Regions from separate parts of the Exiguobacterium sp. H66 genome, predicted to be linked through region 1. Evidence: riboswitches for the same ligand, from Rfam matches in the RefSeq annotation. Region 1 holds a riboswitch; the other holds the start of a gene.
What was found. A riboswitch is a leader RNA that binds a small molecule or an ion and turns the genes downstream of it on or off. The one in region 1 is predicted to bind cyclic di-GMP.

Region 1 (9,355 bases):
TTCTTTCAAATCAAGACCGAGCTCTTCTGTGATCAATTCTGCGCCTGTGACGATCGAGATGTCTTCGAGCATTGCTTTACGGCGGTCACCGAAGCCCGGTGCTTTCACCGCAACCGCGTTGAACGTACCACGGAGTTTGTTGACGACGAGTGTCGCGAGTGCTTCGCCTTCGACGTCTTCCGCGATGATTAAGAGCGGTTTATTTTGTTGGACGACTTGCTCGAGGACCGGCAAGATTTCCTGGATGTTCGAGATTTTTTTATCTGTGACTAAGATGTACGGGTTCTCAAGGACCGCTTCCATCTTGTCGGAATCCGTGATCATGTATGGTGACGCGTAACCACGGTCGAACTGCATCCCTTCAACAACGTCGAGTTCTGTCGTGAAGCCGCGTGATTCTTCAATCGTGATGACACCGTCCTGACCGACACGTTCCATTGCTTCCGCGATCAATTGACCGACTTCTTCGTCAGCAGCAGAAATTGCCGCAACTTGTGCGATCGCTTCTTTGCCTTCGATTGGTTTTGCAATGGCGTGGAGCTCTTCGACGGCACGGCGGACCGCTTTTTCGATTCCTTTACGGATGACCATCGGGTTCGCGCCCGCTGTGACGTTTTTGAGTCCTTCACGAATCATCGCTTGTGCGAGGACTGTCGCTGTTGTCGTACCATCCCCTGCGATTTCGTTCGTTTTCGACGCGACTTCCGCGACGAGCTTCGCACCCATGTTTTCAAAGTGGTCTTCAAGTTCGATTTCTTTTGCGATCGTCACACCATCGTTCGTGATGAGTGGTGAACCGAATTTACGTTCGAGGACGACGTTACGTCCTTTTGGTCCGATCGTCACTTTGACTGCGTCTGCTAATGCGTCGACACCGCGGAGCATCGCGCGGCGTGCTTCTTCACTGAATAAGATATCTTTTGCCATGACTGAAATCCCCCTTTTATTATTGTGCTACTGCTAAAATATCGCTTTCGCGTAAGATTAAGTATTCATTGCCATCGACTTTGACTTCTGACCCGGCGTACTGCGCGTAGATGACATGGTCGCCGACGTTCACTTCAAGTGGTACACGTACACCCTGCTCTGTCACACGGCCTGTACCGACAGCGATGACTTTACCCTCTTGTGGCTTTTCTTTCGCTGACCCAGGAAGAACGATTCCTCCGAGTGTTGTTTCTTCTTTTTTAACGACTTCGATCACGATGCGATCACCAAGTGGTTTTAACATGCGAAACATCCTCCTTGAAAATGACTGTTTTTTAGCACTCACTTTAATGGAGTGCTAACATATTTTTATCTTAAACGGTTTTCAATCGAAATTCAACCCTGAACCCTTATCCGTTTTCCCGAAATCGCCATCTTTGAACCATCACCATTCGTGCGCCCGGTCGGTTTGTTTGTTACAATCGGGACAGTACCTTCAATACAAAGGAGTTGTGTCCCGACCGATGAAAAATTCCGTCAATCTGCCGTTCAACATGGCTGATAAGTGGCAAATCCGTCACATCATTCCGATTGTGATTTATTTGATCGTCCAGCTCGTACCGGCAACATTCCCGAGCTTTCTCTCAAAAAGCCAAATTCCGGGTGTCCTCGGCTGGTGGCTTGCGATTGGCTTTACCGTTGCCGTCATCGTCTCGTTCTTCTGTCTTCGTCCTGACTGGCAGAAGTGGAAAGCAGAGGGCAATCAGACGGATCCGATTGACACATTAAAGTGGATCGGGATCGGAATCGTGTTGCTTTACGCCTTACTGATTAGCGTCAACCTGCTTGATGCCTGGATGTCTGGTGGACTCGAAAACGTCGCGAAATCACAAAATACGGATGACATCATGAAAGCAATCCAAGTCATCCCGATTTTACAGCTGATGGTCGTCTTACTCGGACCGATTATGGAAGAATTTTTATTCCGCCACATTATGTTCGGGAACTTGTCGACAAAACTGAACTTCGTCTTCAGCTTCGTTCTCAGTGGTGTTATCTTCGGGTTCATCCACGGAGACAACAAGTTTTTGATTTATGTCGCGATGAGTTTTGTTTTCTCACTCGTCTTCGTCAAAACGCGCCGCATCATAGCACCGATTGCGATTCACGTTTTCAATAACGGAATTGTCGTACTCGCACTCTATGCAATGACTTAACTTACGAAAGGTAGTGTTTTCATGCGCCAAGGCTCAAACTTCATGGCATTATTTTATGCCCTGTTCGGTATTCTCTTCATGTACCTCGCGTACAGCAACTCGATCGAGGCAGGAACCGTCTTTAACTTTTGGACGATTCTGTTGACGCTGTTCGCAGCAATCGACTTTTACCGTCTCTATTTGATTTTCCGCTTCCGGATGGCCGCGAAGAAGATGATTGAGAAGGAACAAAACAAAAAAAATGATAAAGAATAAGTAAGTATTTTCATCAACAAGCGCGCCTTCGCTATTCGAAGACGCGCTTGTTTTCTTTTAATGAGATTTATCCATTCGATACTTATCAATGATTACTTTCGCGACATCTAAACTAATCCGCTCATCGATGACAAGGTTCTTAATCATGTTAACGAATTCGACATCATCTTCCTGTACTGACTCAATCCGTTGAATGAGTTGATTCAGCTTCGTTCGAACCGTCGGATACGAGACTTGATACGCAGCTGCCATATCTTTAAGCGATCCTGAATTTAAAACAAACTTCCGTATGAATTCAAGATGTTCTTGTTCTAATGCCAATACCCATGGAGGAACTTCATTTCTGTCCATTGTAGTGTACTCCTCTATCTATTTTTACGTTACAAATCTTGCACTTCGAGTCGATCCTTTTCCTGCTTCAAACGTTTTTTACGCGCTTTTTCCCCATCCAATCCAATACCAATCAACGTCGAAGTACTAATCATTGTACCGATTTGTATTAAAGATTTTTTGTCCTCAGACCAGACGCCTCCATAGAAATAGGTGTATATCCCAGCGAGTACAATCAGTACCGGTAATAGCCACGCGAGCTTTCCATTTTTCCTAGATAAATAAAATTGTCCAACCATGAAAATAATAACACCAATCGCAATCGATAAACTCCCCATAAACTAGACCCCACTTCTATTTAATATAATCCAAATATGAATTATATTAAATAAAAAGTCAATATAGTTTAATTTAATTTAAATATTATTTTAAAAATAGTTACTTTTATTAAAAAAAGTGGTTTAGAATATATTTATTATCTCACTTCAAATAATTTATATTTTACTGACTCATTATCGAAAACCCTTATCTATCCATAGAAACAAATCACTTATACTGAATATACGGTTCTTCACCGGAATCGAACGGGCAAACCCACAGAAATGTGGTGACGCAAAACTATAGGGGCTACCGCTTCAAGCTATGCTTGCCAGTTACCGAAGTTCACAAAAGGAGACTACGTTCACATGAAAAAAATCAATTATGTCGTTACTGCCGGCCTCGCTTGTGCGTTGATGCTGACGCCGCTCGGCTCAATCGATGCCAAGAGTAAAACATCGAAGCATGACCGCAACAAGAACGGAATCCATGACAGCTGGGAAAAGAAGTACAAGCTTAAAGGGAAAAAACTTGCGCAGCAAGATACGGATCATGACGGCTTAAGCAACTACACCGAATATAAGCTCAAACTCAATCCACGGAAGAAAGACAGCGACCGCGATAAGATCAGCGACGCACATGAAGATCCGGACCGTGATGGCTTAACTAACGCCATCGAACTCGAGCTTGGGACAAAACCATATAAACGGGATTCTGATGGTGATGGAATTCTCGATGGCAAAGAACGCAACAAGGCCGGTCACCGCTATGAAGATATGCTGAAAAAAATGAAGATTGCTCTCGCGACAGAGACGACGCAAAGTCAGATTAAATACCAGTTTAAAAAGAAGAAGAGTCAGCTGCGTGTCAAAACGAATGACGCAACGGTCGATGAAACCCGTGTCCGCCAATTGATTCAGTTCATCGAGTCACATCCGAAGATGACGGAAGAGGAATTACGGGCACAACTCGTCAGCTTATTCGCTCTCTCTGGTTCTTACGAGTTGGAGATTGAACTCGAGTACTTCGATCACGAAGAAACGAAATCAGAGCACCGTCACGTTGAAGAAGACGAGCAAGACGATGATCAAGGTCAGGACGAAGATGATGATTCAGATGATGACTCGGACGACGAGCATGAAGATGAAGATGAAGATTAATCCTTAAACAAAAAACACCTGCTCTAAAGACGACCGACGTCCATGTGACGAGGGGCGATCTTTAAGACAGGTGTTTTTTACTTTTCGTTGACCATTTCTTGAATCAATTCACGGTTCCGTTTTTTGAAAACTTCATTGTGGGATGAGACCATCGCGACTTTGGCAGCATCCGGTTCAATGAACTGCTTCGCCCGGTTGACGGCATTTGCCGCGTCCTGGAATGTACCCGAAATCAAGTTCACCTTGCCGTCATGCGTCAAAATATCTCCTGCTGCATACAATCCCGGTACACTTGATTCGCTCGACGCGTTACCGGCGATGTAAAAGTCGTCGACTTGTTTGATGTCGAGTTCCGAGTTCGCGAGCAACTCTGCTTCCCGTTCGTAGCCATGGTTGATGATGACTTCATCGACGTCAACGATGTTTGTCACGTCCGTCGCACAATCAATCAATTCGACGGACGCAATCCGGTGGTGATCGTCGCTTGCGATCAACTTATGAATTGTCGTGTTGAGGAGACAGACGGCTGAGCTTCGGACGAGTTGGTCGACTTGTGCCTCGTGACCTGTGAAACAGTCTTTCCGGTATGTGACGTAAACTTTTTTCGCAATCGGTTCGAGCTCGTTCGCCCAGTCGATCGCTGAGTTCCCGCCACCTGAAATCAGGACCGTCTTATCTTTAAACCGCTCAATCGATTTGACGGTATAGTTCAAGTTCGACACTTCGTACCGTTCGGCCCCTTCAATCTTCAGTTTTTGGGGATTGAGGATTCCGCCGCCGACAGCGACGATGACTGTCTTCGAATAATGAATTTCTCCCGACTCCGCTTCGAGGACGAAGTTTCCGAATACGTCTTTTGCGATTGAAATGATTTTTTCATTCAGGTGCACGGACGGATTAAACGTTAAGCCTTGTTCGACGAGTTGCTCGATCAGCTTCGCTCCGGTAATGGGTGGCTGTCCCCCGACATCCCAAATCATCTTCTCCGGATAAACATGAATCTTGCCACCAAGCTCTGCCTGGTATTCAATGATTTTCGTCTTCATCCCGCGTAATCCGCTATAGAAAGTCGAGTATAACCCGGCCGGGCCTCCACCAATTACCGTTACATCAAACAATTCCTGCTGTTCCATCTCACTCACTCCTCGCTCTCGACTACGACTGATTATCATTCTCATTCCCAATGATAACGTGAACATCTCTTGAAGACAAGAAAAAATGTTGACAGCGTTTTTATGAGACTGGTATGGTTAGGGAGACGATAGTGATAATCATTATCAATGAAAACAGCTTTAAGCGAGAAGGAGCCTCTGCGTATGGTACGTCTAGCAACAGAAGAAATCAGTATCGGATACGGAGATCGTACCATCGTCAAAGACTTGACGGTTCAGATTCCGGATCGGCAAATCACGACAATCATCGGTGCGAATGGTTGCGGTAAATCGACCTTATTGAAAGCGATGACCCGAATCATCCCCCATCAGTCTGGTCGTGCCCTGCTTGACGGTCTCGATATTGCGAAGGAAAGTACAAAGCTGCTTGCCCGGAAAATGGCGATCCTGCCTCAGACACCGGAAAGTGCAAGCGGTCTAACGGTCGCAGAGCTCGTCTCATACGGTCGTTTTCCTTATCAAAAAGGATTTGGTCGCTTAACGAAACATGATTACGAGATCATTGACTGGGCGTTAGAGGCAACGGATACGACGGCATTCAAACACCGTCCGGTCGACGCCTTGTCCGGTGGTCAACGGCAACGCGTCTGGATTGCGATGGCGCTGGCGCAGGAAACGGATATCATCTTCCTCGATGAGCCGACGACTTACCTTGATCTCGCCCACCAGCTCGAAGTCCTCGAGCTGCTCGAGCATCTCAACCGGACGGAAGGCCGGACGATCGTCATGGTGTTACATGATTTAAATCAGGCCGCCCGTTTTGCCGACTACATCATCGCGATGAAAGAAGGCGAAGTCGTCAAAGCCGGAACGTGCGAGGAAGTCATTTCGCATGACGTCTTAAAAGAAGTATTTCATATCGATGCCGAAATCGGTCGTGATCCACGGACGAATAAGCCGATGTGTGTCACTTACAACTTAATCAAGGGAGATTAACCACATGAAGAAACTAGTACTCTTACCGATTTTATTACTCTTAGCACTCGTCATCGCCGCCTGCGGCAATACAGATAAAACAGAAGATACGTCTTCTGATACGAAAAAAGAAACGATCACCTATAAATCGGAAGAAGGTGACGTCGAAGTCCCGGCTGATCCGAAACGCGTCGTCGTCCTTGCCGGTTTCGCCGGAAACGTCATGGCACTCGACGTCCCACTCGTCGGTGTCGATTCGTGGTCAAAATCGAATCCGAAGTTTGATTTGAAAGACGTCCAGGAAGTATCGGAAGAAAACGTCGAAAAAGTCATCGAACTCGAACCCGATCTCATCATCGGCTACAATACAACGAAAAACATCGATAAATTTAAAGAAATCGCTCCAACCGTCACGTACACGTACGGCAAAGTCGACTATTTGACACAACATGTCGAAATCGGTAAATTGCTCAATAAAGAACAAGAAGCACGCGATTGGGTCAAAGACTTCCAGACACGCGCAGCGGACGCCGGAACAGAGATTAAAGCCAAAATCGGTGACGATGCGACGGTCTCTGTCATCGAAAGCTTCGATAAACAGCTTTACGTCTTCGGCGACAACTGGGGACGCGGTACAGAAATCCTCTACCAGGAAATGAAATTAAAGATGCCGGAAAAAGTTACGGAAATGGCTTTAAAAGACGGCTATTACGCGCTATCACCGGAAGTCTTACCTGAATATGCAGGGGATTACCTCATCTTCAGTAAGACGGCAGAAGCAGATAACTCGTTTACAGAAACAGACACATACAAAAATATTCCTGCTGTTAAAAACAACCACGTCTTCGAAGTCGATTCGAAAGAATTTTACTTCAATGATCCATTGACGCTCGAACGTCAGCTCGAGTTCTTCAAGAAAAGTTTCCTTGGCGCGTAACAAAAATAAGGAGGGAACCGATTTTTCGGTCCCTCCTTTTTGACTATCTAATGAAAGTGAGACGATAACTATGTCATCCGGTCGATTCCCGTTCGGACTGAAAATCACGTTCGGTTTACTCCTGTTCGTCGTCATGTTCTGGATCTCGATGACGTTCGGTGCCGCCGACACGACGATACGTGAGGTCTGGAACGCTTTGACGTTCGGTCCCTTGAACGATAAAGCAAAAATCATTCAGGAAATCCGGTTACCGCGCGAAGTCGCTGCGATGCTGGTCGGGGCTGCACTCGGTGTCTCCGGTGCGATCATGCAGGCGATGACACGTAATCCCCTTGCCGATCCCGGACTGCTTGGGCTGACGGCAGGCGCGAACGCGGCCCTTGCTCTTGCGCTCGTCTTCATTCCCGGTATCAATTACTATGGCATCATGCTCGCGTGTTTCCTTGGAGCAGCAGCCGGTGCCCTACTTGTCTTCGGGATCGGTGCCTCAAAACGTGGCGGGTTTTCACCACTTCGAATCGTCCTCGCCGGGGCCGCGATTTCTGCTTTTTTATACGCAATCGCAGAAGGGATCGGCATTTACTTCAAAATCGCTCAAGACGTCTCGCAATGGACATCCGGCGGGCTGATTGGAACGACCTGGGGGCAACTGCAAATCATCACCCCCGTCATCCTGATCGGCATCGCGATTGCGATGATCTTCTCACGTCAATTAACGATTTTAAGCTTATCAGAAGAAGTCGCACTCGGGCTCGGGCAAAACATCACCCGGATTAAAGGTGTACTCTACGTCGTCGTCATCCTGCTCGCCGGGGCCGCCGTTGCTTTAGTCGGTAACATGGCATTCATCGGCTTGATGATTCCGCACATCGTCCGCGCAATCGTCGGCACCGATTACCGCTTCATCCTCCCGATGACCGCCGTCTTCGGTGCAACGTTCATGTTACTCGCGGACACGATTGGCCGGACACTGTATGCTCCATACGAAACACCCGTCGTTGCGATCGTCTCGATGCTCGGGCTGCCGTTCTTCTTACTCATCGTCCGCAAAGGAGGTCGTGCGTTCTCATGATTGAAACATCGCTCCGCCGCCGTCAGCGGTTGATCTTTATCGTCTTTAGTCTGTTATTGTTCGGAACGATCATCATCAGTATCGGGCTTGGGCCCGCCTCCCTCTCGTACGACCGGCTTCTGCCGACACTGTTCGGTCAAGGATCGTTCAAAGAAGAGTTTGTTTTGTTCTCACTCCGCCTGCCGCGGATTTTAATCACGGTACTCGCCGGCATGGCACTCGCCTTATCCGGTGCGATTCTTCAGGGCATCACCCGCAACGAACTCGCAGATCCCGGCATCATCGGTATCAATACAGGTGCTGGTGTCGCCATCGCCGCCTTCTTCCTTTACTTCCCGGTCGATGTCGGTGCGTTCATCTATGGGTTACCGGTTGCTGCCTTCATCGGGGCATTGATCACAGCGATTGCCATTTATGCCTTATCGTATGACCGTGTCCGTGGCCTGCAACCGATTCGTCTGATTTTGACCGGGGTCGGATTCTCGATGGCGTTATCCGGCATCATGGTCGTCCTGATTTCATCTGCGCGCCGCGAGAAGGTCGACTTCATCGCCAAATGGCTCGCCGGGAACATCTGGGGAACGGACTGGACATTCGTCTACGCGTTATTGCCTTGGCTGCTTATTCTCGTACCGTTTACGTTTTATAAAGCAAACAAACTCAATCTGCTGGCGCTGAATGAACCGGTTGCGATCGGCGTCGGCGTCGCGATTGAAAAGGAGCGCATCCAACTGTTACTCGCCGCTGTCGCTCTCGCTGCATCCGCCGTTTCTGTAACAGGCGGGATCGCCTTCATCGGTTTGATGGCGCCCCATATCGCGCGCGCCCTCGTCGGTCCAAGGCATCAACTGTTCTTACCGATCGCCGTCTTGATTGGCGGATGGTTACTCGTCCTCGCCGATACGATTGGTCGGAACATCGCTGACCCGCAAGGCATCCCGGCAGGAATCGTCGTTGCGATCATCGGTGCTCCTTACTTCATTTATTTACTGTCAAAAAAATAACCTCTACATGATGCGGTCACAACTAAAAACGCAAGAAGTAGGCGAATC
Region 2 (9,355 bases), on a different contig from region 1:
GTCCGTAAGGGTCGTCTTCGCGTCCGTTAATCAATTCGGAGCAAGCTCCGACATCGGTCACGATCCACGGGACACCGGCTGCCATGCCTTCGAGGACGGCGAGCGGTTGTCCTTCCGAGATGCTCGTCAACAAGCAGACGTCAAACGTCGGCAAGTAGGCTGCGATGTCGACCTTGCCGGCGAGCGTCACATACGGATCAAGTTCGAACTGCTCGATCAACTGTTGGCACTCGGTCGCATATTCCTCGTCCTCGTCGAGCGGTCCCATGATCGTCAGCTCGAACGCGACGTCCATCTCTTGCAGGACCTTCGCCGCATGAATCATCGTCTTGATGTCCTTGATCGGGACGACGCGGACGATGGCACCAATCTTCAGGATCGGTCCCTTCTCGACGACCGGTAAACTCGACAGACGGACGGCATCGATACCGTTCGGGATGATCCGCAGCTTCGCCGCAGGTGCCCCGAGTTCCTGTTGCAGTTCGCCGTTGCGGTCGAACAGCGTGATGACGTCATCCGCTTCCTGATAAGCTTCCGCCGACAAATGGTGGAAGAAGCGAATCCAGTGTGCCCGGTATTCGACCGGAATCCACGTCGCTTGCAACAGCTCCTCTTCCCGCTCCCGCGAGTAGATGCCGTGCTCCGTCAAGATGTACGGCACGCCTTGGCGTTGTTTGATCGCACTTGCGACGAGTCCGGCATATCCGGTCGACGCCGAGTGAATCAAGTCGACTTGCGGTAACTCCGCCTGCAGTAACTCGAGGACCGGCGTATACATGCTCCGCCACATCCAGAGGTAGTCGATGAAGGAGCCGGATTGTTTTTCCGTCTCGTAACTCGTCTTGACGAGCTCGAAGAAGAGCCGGCTCGCGAAGAAGTGTTCCGACGTCCCGATCGCTTGTTCGAAGATCGGGAAGACCGGTGCTTCGACGTGCTGGAACGTCATCCATTGTTGAATCAATCGCCCTTGTTCTGCCGACAGGACGTGCTTCGGTTTCGGACGGTCGTATTTGAGATCGAGTGAGAGGTTCGTCACACCCGCCACGTTGTCCGGTAAGTTGTATTTATAATCCGCTTCCGTCAGTTGCGTCGGTGTGATGGCGATGATTTCGAACTGATGCATCGGCATCTGCTGGATCACCATGTGGACCCAGCTCGCGACACCGCCGCTGACGTAGGGGTAGCTCCCTTCGACGACTAGACCAATCTTCATTCTGTCCCCTCCTCAATCGGTAGCGTGACCGTTGCTTTCGTCAACGTGACTTGATACAACGTCTCGCCTGCAAGCGCGCGAACCGTTCCGAAATCGAACGTCCCCGTCTTGAGGTGGTGCCCCGGAGCGATACGGACGAGCATGACCGATGGATTCAACATGTTCGTCCCGTTGATTTCAATCGTCTTGTCCGTATAGGTGACGTTGATGTCCGACTGTTGGTACTGGACGTATTTTTCATACGCTTCGTACTGGGTCAAGCTCTCGAGGTACGGATACATCGTCTTGACGTCGCGGAACATCGCTTCCATCGTCTTCTCCATTTCTGCCCAGCCCTTCCCTTTCGACCGGTCTTCGTCGAGCACGTCATCCGGGTGGATGAAGTGGCTGAACATACCGAAGTTCGCGACGGCGTCCGCCATGACGAACGTATCTTCTGCCGTCTCGTTGTAACCGCTCGAGATTCGCGGGAAGTTGTACAGATTTTGATGGACCGGGTCCGGTCCGAACTCTTGGATGTAGCTGCCCATCGACGGATCTCCTGAGTAGAGCGAGGCGACGATCAACTTGTCTTTAAAGACATCATTGAGTGCCGTCAAACCCGTCTCGTTGATGATGTTCGACGGTGGGACATAACTTTGAATCGACTCGTTCGGGAAGTAATAATCGTGCGTCCCGATGACCTTCTTTAACGCACTCTCCATCTCGTCCTGATTCTTCCACGGGACATAACCGAGGTTCGGATCAAGCGTCTCACCGGCGACGACGAGGGGCTGGTGATTGAAGCCGTGCAGTCCGATTTCACCGCCCATCTTCAGCAGGCCCCGCCCATAGTTGAGCATCGGCGTGCGGATTTTTTCCGACAAGTCGTCCGTCGTCTCTTCTGTCGTATTCTTATAGCTGCCGATGAGAAAGCCGGTATAGGTGACATCTTGTTCGTCGGCGATTCGTTTCATGTCACGCCACCAGATTTCTTTAAAGAACTCCTTGATCGTCCGGTTGTAGGTCTTCTCGATTGCGGCGTTCGTATTGCCGGGGACCGGTGACGGGAAGTCGTCCAGATGGGCGACCTTGATTGCCACTTGTTGGCTGACAAACGACGGGAACATCAATGCTAAGGTCTGAAGCATCAGTCCGCGTGAGTTTTTCTCCGCAAGCGACGTCGTGTTCCAGAACAGGACTGTTCCCTTGCCGTACGCTGATGTCCAAAGAATCGGTTCACCGGACGCCGTGATTTTGACGTCAGCCTTTGGTAGCAGCTCGACGTCGGCGATGCTGTGGGAGAACAAGTTCGTCGAGTCCGGTAAATCGATGAATCCCGGGAAGATCTCTTCTTTGAAGGTCAACCCGTAGATGTCGTCTTTGAAATCACCGAACTGTTTCACCCCGACGAGCTCCGCCCAGTCCTGATTGATGAAGCGTCCTGCGATGTAGAGCCGCCCGCCGTCTTTGACGAATTGACGAATCGTCTCGTACGGCCAGTCACGCGAATGTTCGCCGGACAAAACGAGCACGGTCCGCTCGGACGGCTTCAATTGTTCGATTTCTTTGATTGAGATATTCGTATATGGAACTTTCGCATACTTCAGTGCATATTTAAAGTTCGTCAAGACACTTTTTGAGAGCTCGCCTTTATCCTGATGGATATAGACTTGTAACGGTTGTCCGTCCATCTGTCCCTCCTTGCCCGACATCGTCTGAAACGTCTTTTGTTGCGTCTCCTCGGTCGGAATCAGGCGATGTCCATAATCAAGACGTAACAACTGGACGACGCCGATCGTGACGAGCAGAATCGCAAAGACGGCGACGACGTAGGTCGTGATTGATTTTTTCATAGTTCCACTCCTTCCAGCCGGTCCAAAATGTAGCGTTTGTCGTCCGGAATGTCGTCCGGTGCGACGTGTGTTTTTAGTTGTGTCACGAGCGGGGCCAGCTTCGTCCAGTCCCCTCTCGTGAAGTGATATTCGATCGCCAGCATGTAGCCGTCCGCTTGCTCCGGGTAGTGCATGATCAAGCGTTCATAGTAGCCGAGTCCGTCCGCGACGTCGCCTTTTGCGAGTGCGAGCTTGCCGCACGCCTTCAAGCACGTCGCGTCCGTCGGATACTGAATCCGCATGTCTTGTAAGTACGATCCGAACCGATCAAAGATCCGTTTTTGCATGCTGTCGTCGAGCAGTCCACTTTCGATGAAGGCTTCGAAGGCGTCAATCACGTGGTAATACGTCGTGACATGCCCCGGATTAAGTTGTTCCTCGCGACTTTTAATCGTCGCTTCGTACCGGTCATATAACGTATTGCGGACCGTCGCCGCGTAGTGGACCGTCTCCGAGTCGGCATGGTCGAGCCCGAACTGGAGGTACTTCCCGGAGTCGGCAATCGATGTCGTCGTCAAACGGACGATCGATTGTTTCCGTTCCTTCGCGTCCATCGCCATCGCTTCGCCCATCGGCACCAAATCGATGTTGTCGGCCGCCTGTTGTTGCAGTCCTTCGAGGTTGACGACGTCGAACTCGATGTAGTCATCGTAGTCGAGCAACGTCTTGTCTGACGCGTATCGTCTTGCGATCAGCCAACTGACGAGACCGAACAGTTCACCGAGCAGCGGGACGAAATAACAAATCAGCGCGATCCATTTGACGAGACCACGCTGTGCCGGATCCATCCGTACCGTGATCAGTTTCGTGACGAGGAAGACGATGACGGCATGAATCAGGAAAAATAACAGGACGAAGAACATCATCATCCAAGATTCCCTCCTTTTCGTGCGAACAACTCTTTAATCCGTTGCTTGAATCCTTCAGCGTTCTCTTGCGGTGTTCCCGGTAAGAGGAAGTGGAGCATTTGATTCGTCTCGTCATAGCCGATGATGTCGATTTCCCGCATCGACTGGCGTAAGATTAATTCCATTTCAATCAACGACAGTCGGACCTGTTCGACCGGCAAGACGACCGTACTGTAGGGTTGATCGTAATGTTCAGCCCGGTGTTGTTGGAGTGCAACCTTCTTATTGAATGGCTCGATTTGATAAATCCGTGTTCCTTCAATCAAATCACCACGCGATGCATTCCATTCCATCGTCAACGCTTTTTCGATTCGTGTCCCGGTCCAGTCGAGAATCAACTGCATGATGTTCATCTCGTAACTCGTCAGGCGGTTAAAGTCGATCGCCTGGATGACGACGACTTCCTGAATCTTCCCGTCGTAGCGGATCGGTGCGATCAGTAACGGGACGTCCGTCTCGTCCATCGTTCGGATTGAGATCGCATTCGTCTTGAACATCCGTTGGTAGATGCCGGTCGACGGATCGATGAATAGTGTTTGCGGCAAGACCTCTTTCTCACCGAACCGGACGTGAAGTCGTAACGTCCGTTTTGACGCATCGACGTGATAGATGGCAAGATTCTCTGCCTTGAACGAACGTTTCAAGACATCGACGAGGCGATCGCGGACGATGTCGGCCGCCGTTTGGTCGAGCTCGAGTCCGACTTGGTAGATTTTCGTTAATGTATGATCCGAGTCGAGGACCTTCTTTTGCATCGTCGACTGCGACAGCCGGAGCTTTTCGACCGTCTCGAGCAAGTGGTTGTTTTCTTCGACGACTTCTTCGTGGCGGAGCCGTAACGACAAGTACCGTTCCTGGAACGAGGTACTGAAAATCCCGCAGACCATCGCGACGAGGAAGTGGAAGATGATCCAGCTCAGCTCCGTCCGGTCGTATAAAAATAAGAGAATGTCTGATCCTTCGACCGACAGGAAAAACAGGTGGTACAGCATCGTCATCGTGAAACTGACGAACGCCCCGAGCAGACCATAGCGGAGGGCGAACAATAAAATATAAAAGATTAACGGATCAATTGCCCAATTCGAGACCGAAAGGCTAAACATATAGTCAAAAATACCGATAAGTAAAATACTAGCTAGCATTTCTATCCATTTGACTGTATTTCTATGCTGTGTGTAAATCATGGCACACTCTCCTTAAAATAGTTATTTACATTTTTGTTAGCAGTGGTAAGATTTAGTCAAACAGGCAATTACAACTAAATATCGAGAAGGGCAAACTTACTGAAAAGTAAGGGCGCAAAGACATGGGTCGTCGATCTTCGGATACCGATCGCCAGTCTGCAATGCCGCAGCCGCTCTCTGATAAAAAATCAGGAGGCTACTAACCATGGGTATTATCTCACTCAAACGCGTGACGTCTTTTTTGTGCATTCTTTTTTTAGGAGTGTTACTAATGACACCAATCACGGGCAAAGCTCAATCAACGAATCCACTCGATTCCGTCAGCTCGTATAAGGTCTACTATGATGCACCGACGAAATCAAAAATCAAGAAGATGCAAAAGTATGATGTCATGATCATCGAACCGGTCTTTTACTCGGCGAAACAAATCGCAGAAATTCAAAAGTACGGCACGAAAGTCTATGGCTACATCAACACGATGGAAGCCGACAACTGGAACACAGACTTGATGGCACAATTAAAGGAATCAGATTTCTTTCACCGTGATGGACAACGTGTCCACTACGCGGAGTGGGATTCATACTTAATGGACATCAACTCGAAGCATTACCAAGCGGTCCTCATGCAAGAAGTCGAAAAGCAGGTCGTCAATAAAGGACTCGACGGTGTCTTCTTGGATACAGTCGGCGACATCGACAACGAACATGCCGACCAACCAAAGATCCTTGAGCAGCAGCAAGTCGCGATGACGAACTTCTTGAAGAGCGTCAAGACGAAACATGCGGACCTCTCATTGATTCAAAACTGGGGCTTCGGGACATTAAAATACCATACGTACCCGTACATCGATGGCATCATGTGGGAAAGCTTCAACTACTCGACGGTCGCAAAAGACCAATGGTCAAAAGACCGGATGGCAGATCTTCAGGAGTTGAACGAAGAAGAAGACATCAAGACATTGACGATTTCTTCTAAGCAAGGTGCGAAAAGTGCGAAGTACGCGAAAAAGAATGGGTTCATTCACTTAAAATCAAACAAGACGCTGAATTACAATAAATTCTAAACCACTTGAATATAATCTCATAACCGATTACTCAATTCCAATTCTGAGTGCTTCTGCATGAGACAATTATACAGGATGCACAAAACAAAACCGGTCACTTTTCAGAGGCAGGTCAACGAATTGAAACATCGAACGCAAAAAGAGGTCCAGGCGATGGTTATCGCTTGGATCTCTTTTCGTCATCTGATTCATTTATTCATAAGTATTCTTTTTATTCAACGAGAAGAATATCGCAGATGTTCCGACTTGTTCTACGAATTTGGATCTTTCAATCCTATTCTGCTTTATCCAAAGATTCCAAGACGCAAAACGTGCGCGAGATGGTGATGAACTGCTACGATTGATTAATAATCCCAAAGTCATGTCACATTCAAGATTCGCTTGTTTTGTCCGCCGTCTCAAAAAAGCCTTCCAGTCATCTTCGCAGCATATCAGTCGAAAATAACGGATACGTAGAAGTAGCATCAATCAATTAAACGTCTCATGTATAGACGTTCTAACTTCGATCTATTCCGTATTCGAATACTCTCTGTCACAAAATAGATTCGAAACGCTAATATCCTAAGAAAATAACCTTGTTTAAGTGGGAGTACCACCGGTCAGCATTTAATAACATTGCCTAAGAACGAAAGCCTATATCAAAATACATACAAGCCTAACTAGGAACTTTAGTAAAGTATCAACTATTTGAGACTTGCTTTAATGTTTTTTTTCAACATGATAGTTCCAAGCGTGTTGAACTATCTTTTCTAAATTAAACAAAGGTTTCCAATTTAGTTCTTTTTTAATTTTCGTAGCATCAGCAACTAATTTAGAAGGATCACCATCTCTTCTGTCCCCAATTAATATATTGGCTTTTTTAGAAGATACCTTTTCACACATATTTATAATCTCTTTAACTGAATACCCGTTTCCATTCCCTAAATTGTACACTTTTGTTTCGAAGTGGTTAGCCAAAAGCGCTTCTAGAGATAAGATATGTGCATCAGCTAAATCATTAACATGTATGTAATCCCGAATACAAGTACCATCGAAAGTATCGTAGTCTTCTCCAAATATTGTGATGTTTTCTCTTTCACCTAGTAGATTTTTTAATACTAGCGGAATTAAGTGAGTTTCTGGATCATGATTTTCACCAATTATTCCTGAGGGATCAGCCCCAGCAGCATTGAAATATCTTAATACTACGTAATTTAGTTGATAGGCTTCATGAAAATCTTGAGCGATTTGTTCTATCATTAATTTTGAACGCCCATAAGGATTGATCGGATTTAAAGTCGTTTTCTCTGTAATCATTTCATCTTCTGTTAATCCATAAGTAGCAGCAGTAGAGGAGAAAATGAATTTTTTTACATTATACTCCATCATTTTGGTCAATAAAGTCAAAGTATTGGATACATTGTTCTCATAATATTTAGCCGGATTTTCAACTGATTCGCCTACTAAACTACTTGCAGCAAAGTGCATGACAGATTCAATCTCATATTTTGAGAATAACTCATCTAATTTTTGATTAGAACCAATATCTCCTTCTAAAAAATTTGCTCTAGCATCTATTGAATTACGATGACCAGTTGTTAAATTATCTAAAACAACTACATTTTTACCGCTATCTAAAAGTTTTTTTACAACATGACTTCCGATATAACCTGCTCCACCGACTACTAAAATCAAAAAAAATCCTCCTTATTTTAATCCCTTTTACTCTTTGTTAATACAAAATCAAATAATTCCAAATCTCTTATCTCATCAATATCGATATCCTCATAATCACTCATAATATAGGCATGTTTATTATCATTGAGACTCGTATTGGAATTAAAGTCTCCATTGATTTTATTAATATAAATAGCACCGTTCACTTTAAAATAAGCTTTAAAATCTTGTCTTCTTATAGTGCTTGTTTGTTTGATTAAAGGCTCTAAAACGTCAGTAGAAATACTTCTAATAAGTGAAGGATGATCCTTCACTGGAGATACTCCTATTAAAGAGTTCCATTTTTTATCTATAATCAATTCGATGGATTCATCAATATGCTGATTTGTTCTTAATGGTTGTGTGGGTTGTAGAAGAATAACATAGTCAAATTTCTCGTTTTTATGGGTATCAAGATATTCAATCGTGTGCATTATCGCATCAATCGTTTTTGATTTATCCGTTGCCAGGTGCGCAGGTCTGAGTTCAGGAACATTGATTCCATTGGAAGTGGCAACTTTAGCTATCTCTAAATCGTCAGTAGATACAAAAATATGATCTATATACTTTGAAGTAATAGCAGCCTCCAATGTATACTCAATAAGCCTTTTTCCTTGAACAATTTTTAGATTTTTTTTAGGAATCCCTTTGCTGCCACCTCTAGCAGGAATCACAGCTAAAATCCGTTTTCCTTGATACATTGAATTCTCTCCTTTATAGGTCTATCGTGACGAATTTTTTCTGTTGTTCTGATTCCCAAATATGACCATTTTCTAGAATTTCAATAAATATATCTGCACTATTTCCGTTTCCATAGTGTGAAATCGGTAATCTTTCAATTTTTGATGTTTTATTTATTGAGTCAATCAACATATTCTTTTCTTCAAGTGTTGAAATAATAGTACCAATATCGCTGTATCTACCACTTTGACGAGTGCCTACATCAATAGAGGGAACTCCATATGCACTCGCTTCACGAATTCCTGCACTAGAATTTCCAATAATAAACTCTGCATTTTTTAACAATGTCAAAAACGCCTCAAAACGGATAGAAGGGTATACTTTAAACTTACTATTATTATTTAAACGAGCATATTCATTTAAAATAATAGAACTACCTTCGTCATTGTTTGGATAAATAACAATATAGTTTTTATTAGAATCGACTAGCGCGTCTACAAATTCTTTGACCTTATCACTTAGCAAGTGAACTTCAGTTGTGACAGAATGATACATCACGACAGCGTATTCTTCAAAGGGTATGTCATAATGATCTTTTACATCTTTTAATTCAGGTAAATTATTTGAGAACATAACGTCTAAATCAGGTGAACCGAAAATATGAATAGATTCTTCTGGTTCACCCAATTGAATCACGCGATTTTTAGCTTGTTCGTTAGACACAAGGTGAAAATGAG

Region 2: another riboswitch for cyclic di-GMP. It lies ahead of KNP88_RS05805 (glycoside hydrolase family 191 protein); the one in region 1 lies ahead of KNP88_RS15170 (hypothetical protein).

What each region holds. Positions count from the first base shown of each region.
Region 1 covers NZ_JACSMQ010000014.1:5,975-15,329, forward strand. The annotation lists gene groL (chaperonin GroEL) at 1-927, opposite strand, end outside; gene groES (co-chaperone GroES) at 947-1,231, opposite strand; gene KNP88_RS15150 (CPBP family intramembrane glutamic endopeptidase) at 1,452-2,144, shown strand; gene KNP88_RS15155 (DUF4305 domain-containing protein) at 2,166-2,399, shown strand; gene KNP88_RS15160 (DUF2089 family protein) at 2,457-2,750, opposite strand; gene KNP88_RS15165 (hypothetical protein) at 2,780-3,067, opposite strand; cyclic di-GMP riboswitch class I at 3,307-3,390, shown strand; gene KNP88_RS15170 (hypothetical protein) at 3,416-4,207, shown strand; gene KNP88_RS15175 (NAD(P)/FAD-dependent oxidoreductase) at 4,285-5,340, opposite strand; gene KNP88_RS15180 (ABC transporter ATP-binding protein) at 5,524-6,315, shown strand; gene KNP88_RS15185 (iron-hydroxamate ABC transporter substrate-binding protein) at 6,320-7,231, shown strand; gene KNP88_RS15190 (FecCD family ABC transporter permease) at 7,302-8,303, shown strand; gene KNP88_RS15195 (FecCD family ABC transporter permease) at 8,300-9,307, shown strand.
Region 2 covers NZ_JACSMQ010000002.1:500,675-510,029, forward strand. The annotation lists gene pelF (GT4 family glycosyltransferase PelF) at 1-1,213, opposite strand, end outside; gene KNP88_RS05790 (DUF2194 domain-containing protein) at 1,210-3,048, opposite strand; gene KNP88_RS05795 (hypothetical protein) at 3,045-3,956, opposite strand; gene KNP88_RS05800 (hypothetical protein) at 3,953-5,179, opposite strand; cyclic di-GMP riboswitch class I at 5,259-5,343, shown strand; gene KNP88_RS05805 (glycoside hydrolase family 191 protein) at 5,451-6,242, shown strand; gene galE (UDP-glucose 4-epimerase GalE) at 6,942-7,916, opposite strand; gene KNP88_RS05815 (acylneuraminate cytidylyltransferase family protein) at 7,934-8,638, opposite strand; gene neuC (UDP-N-acetylglucosamine 2-epimerase) at 8,652-9,355, opposite strand, start outside.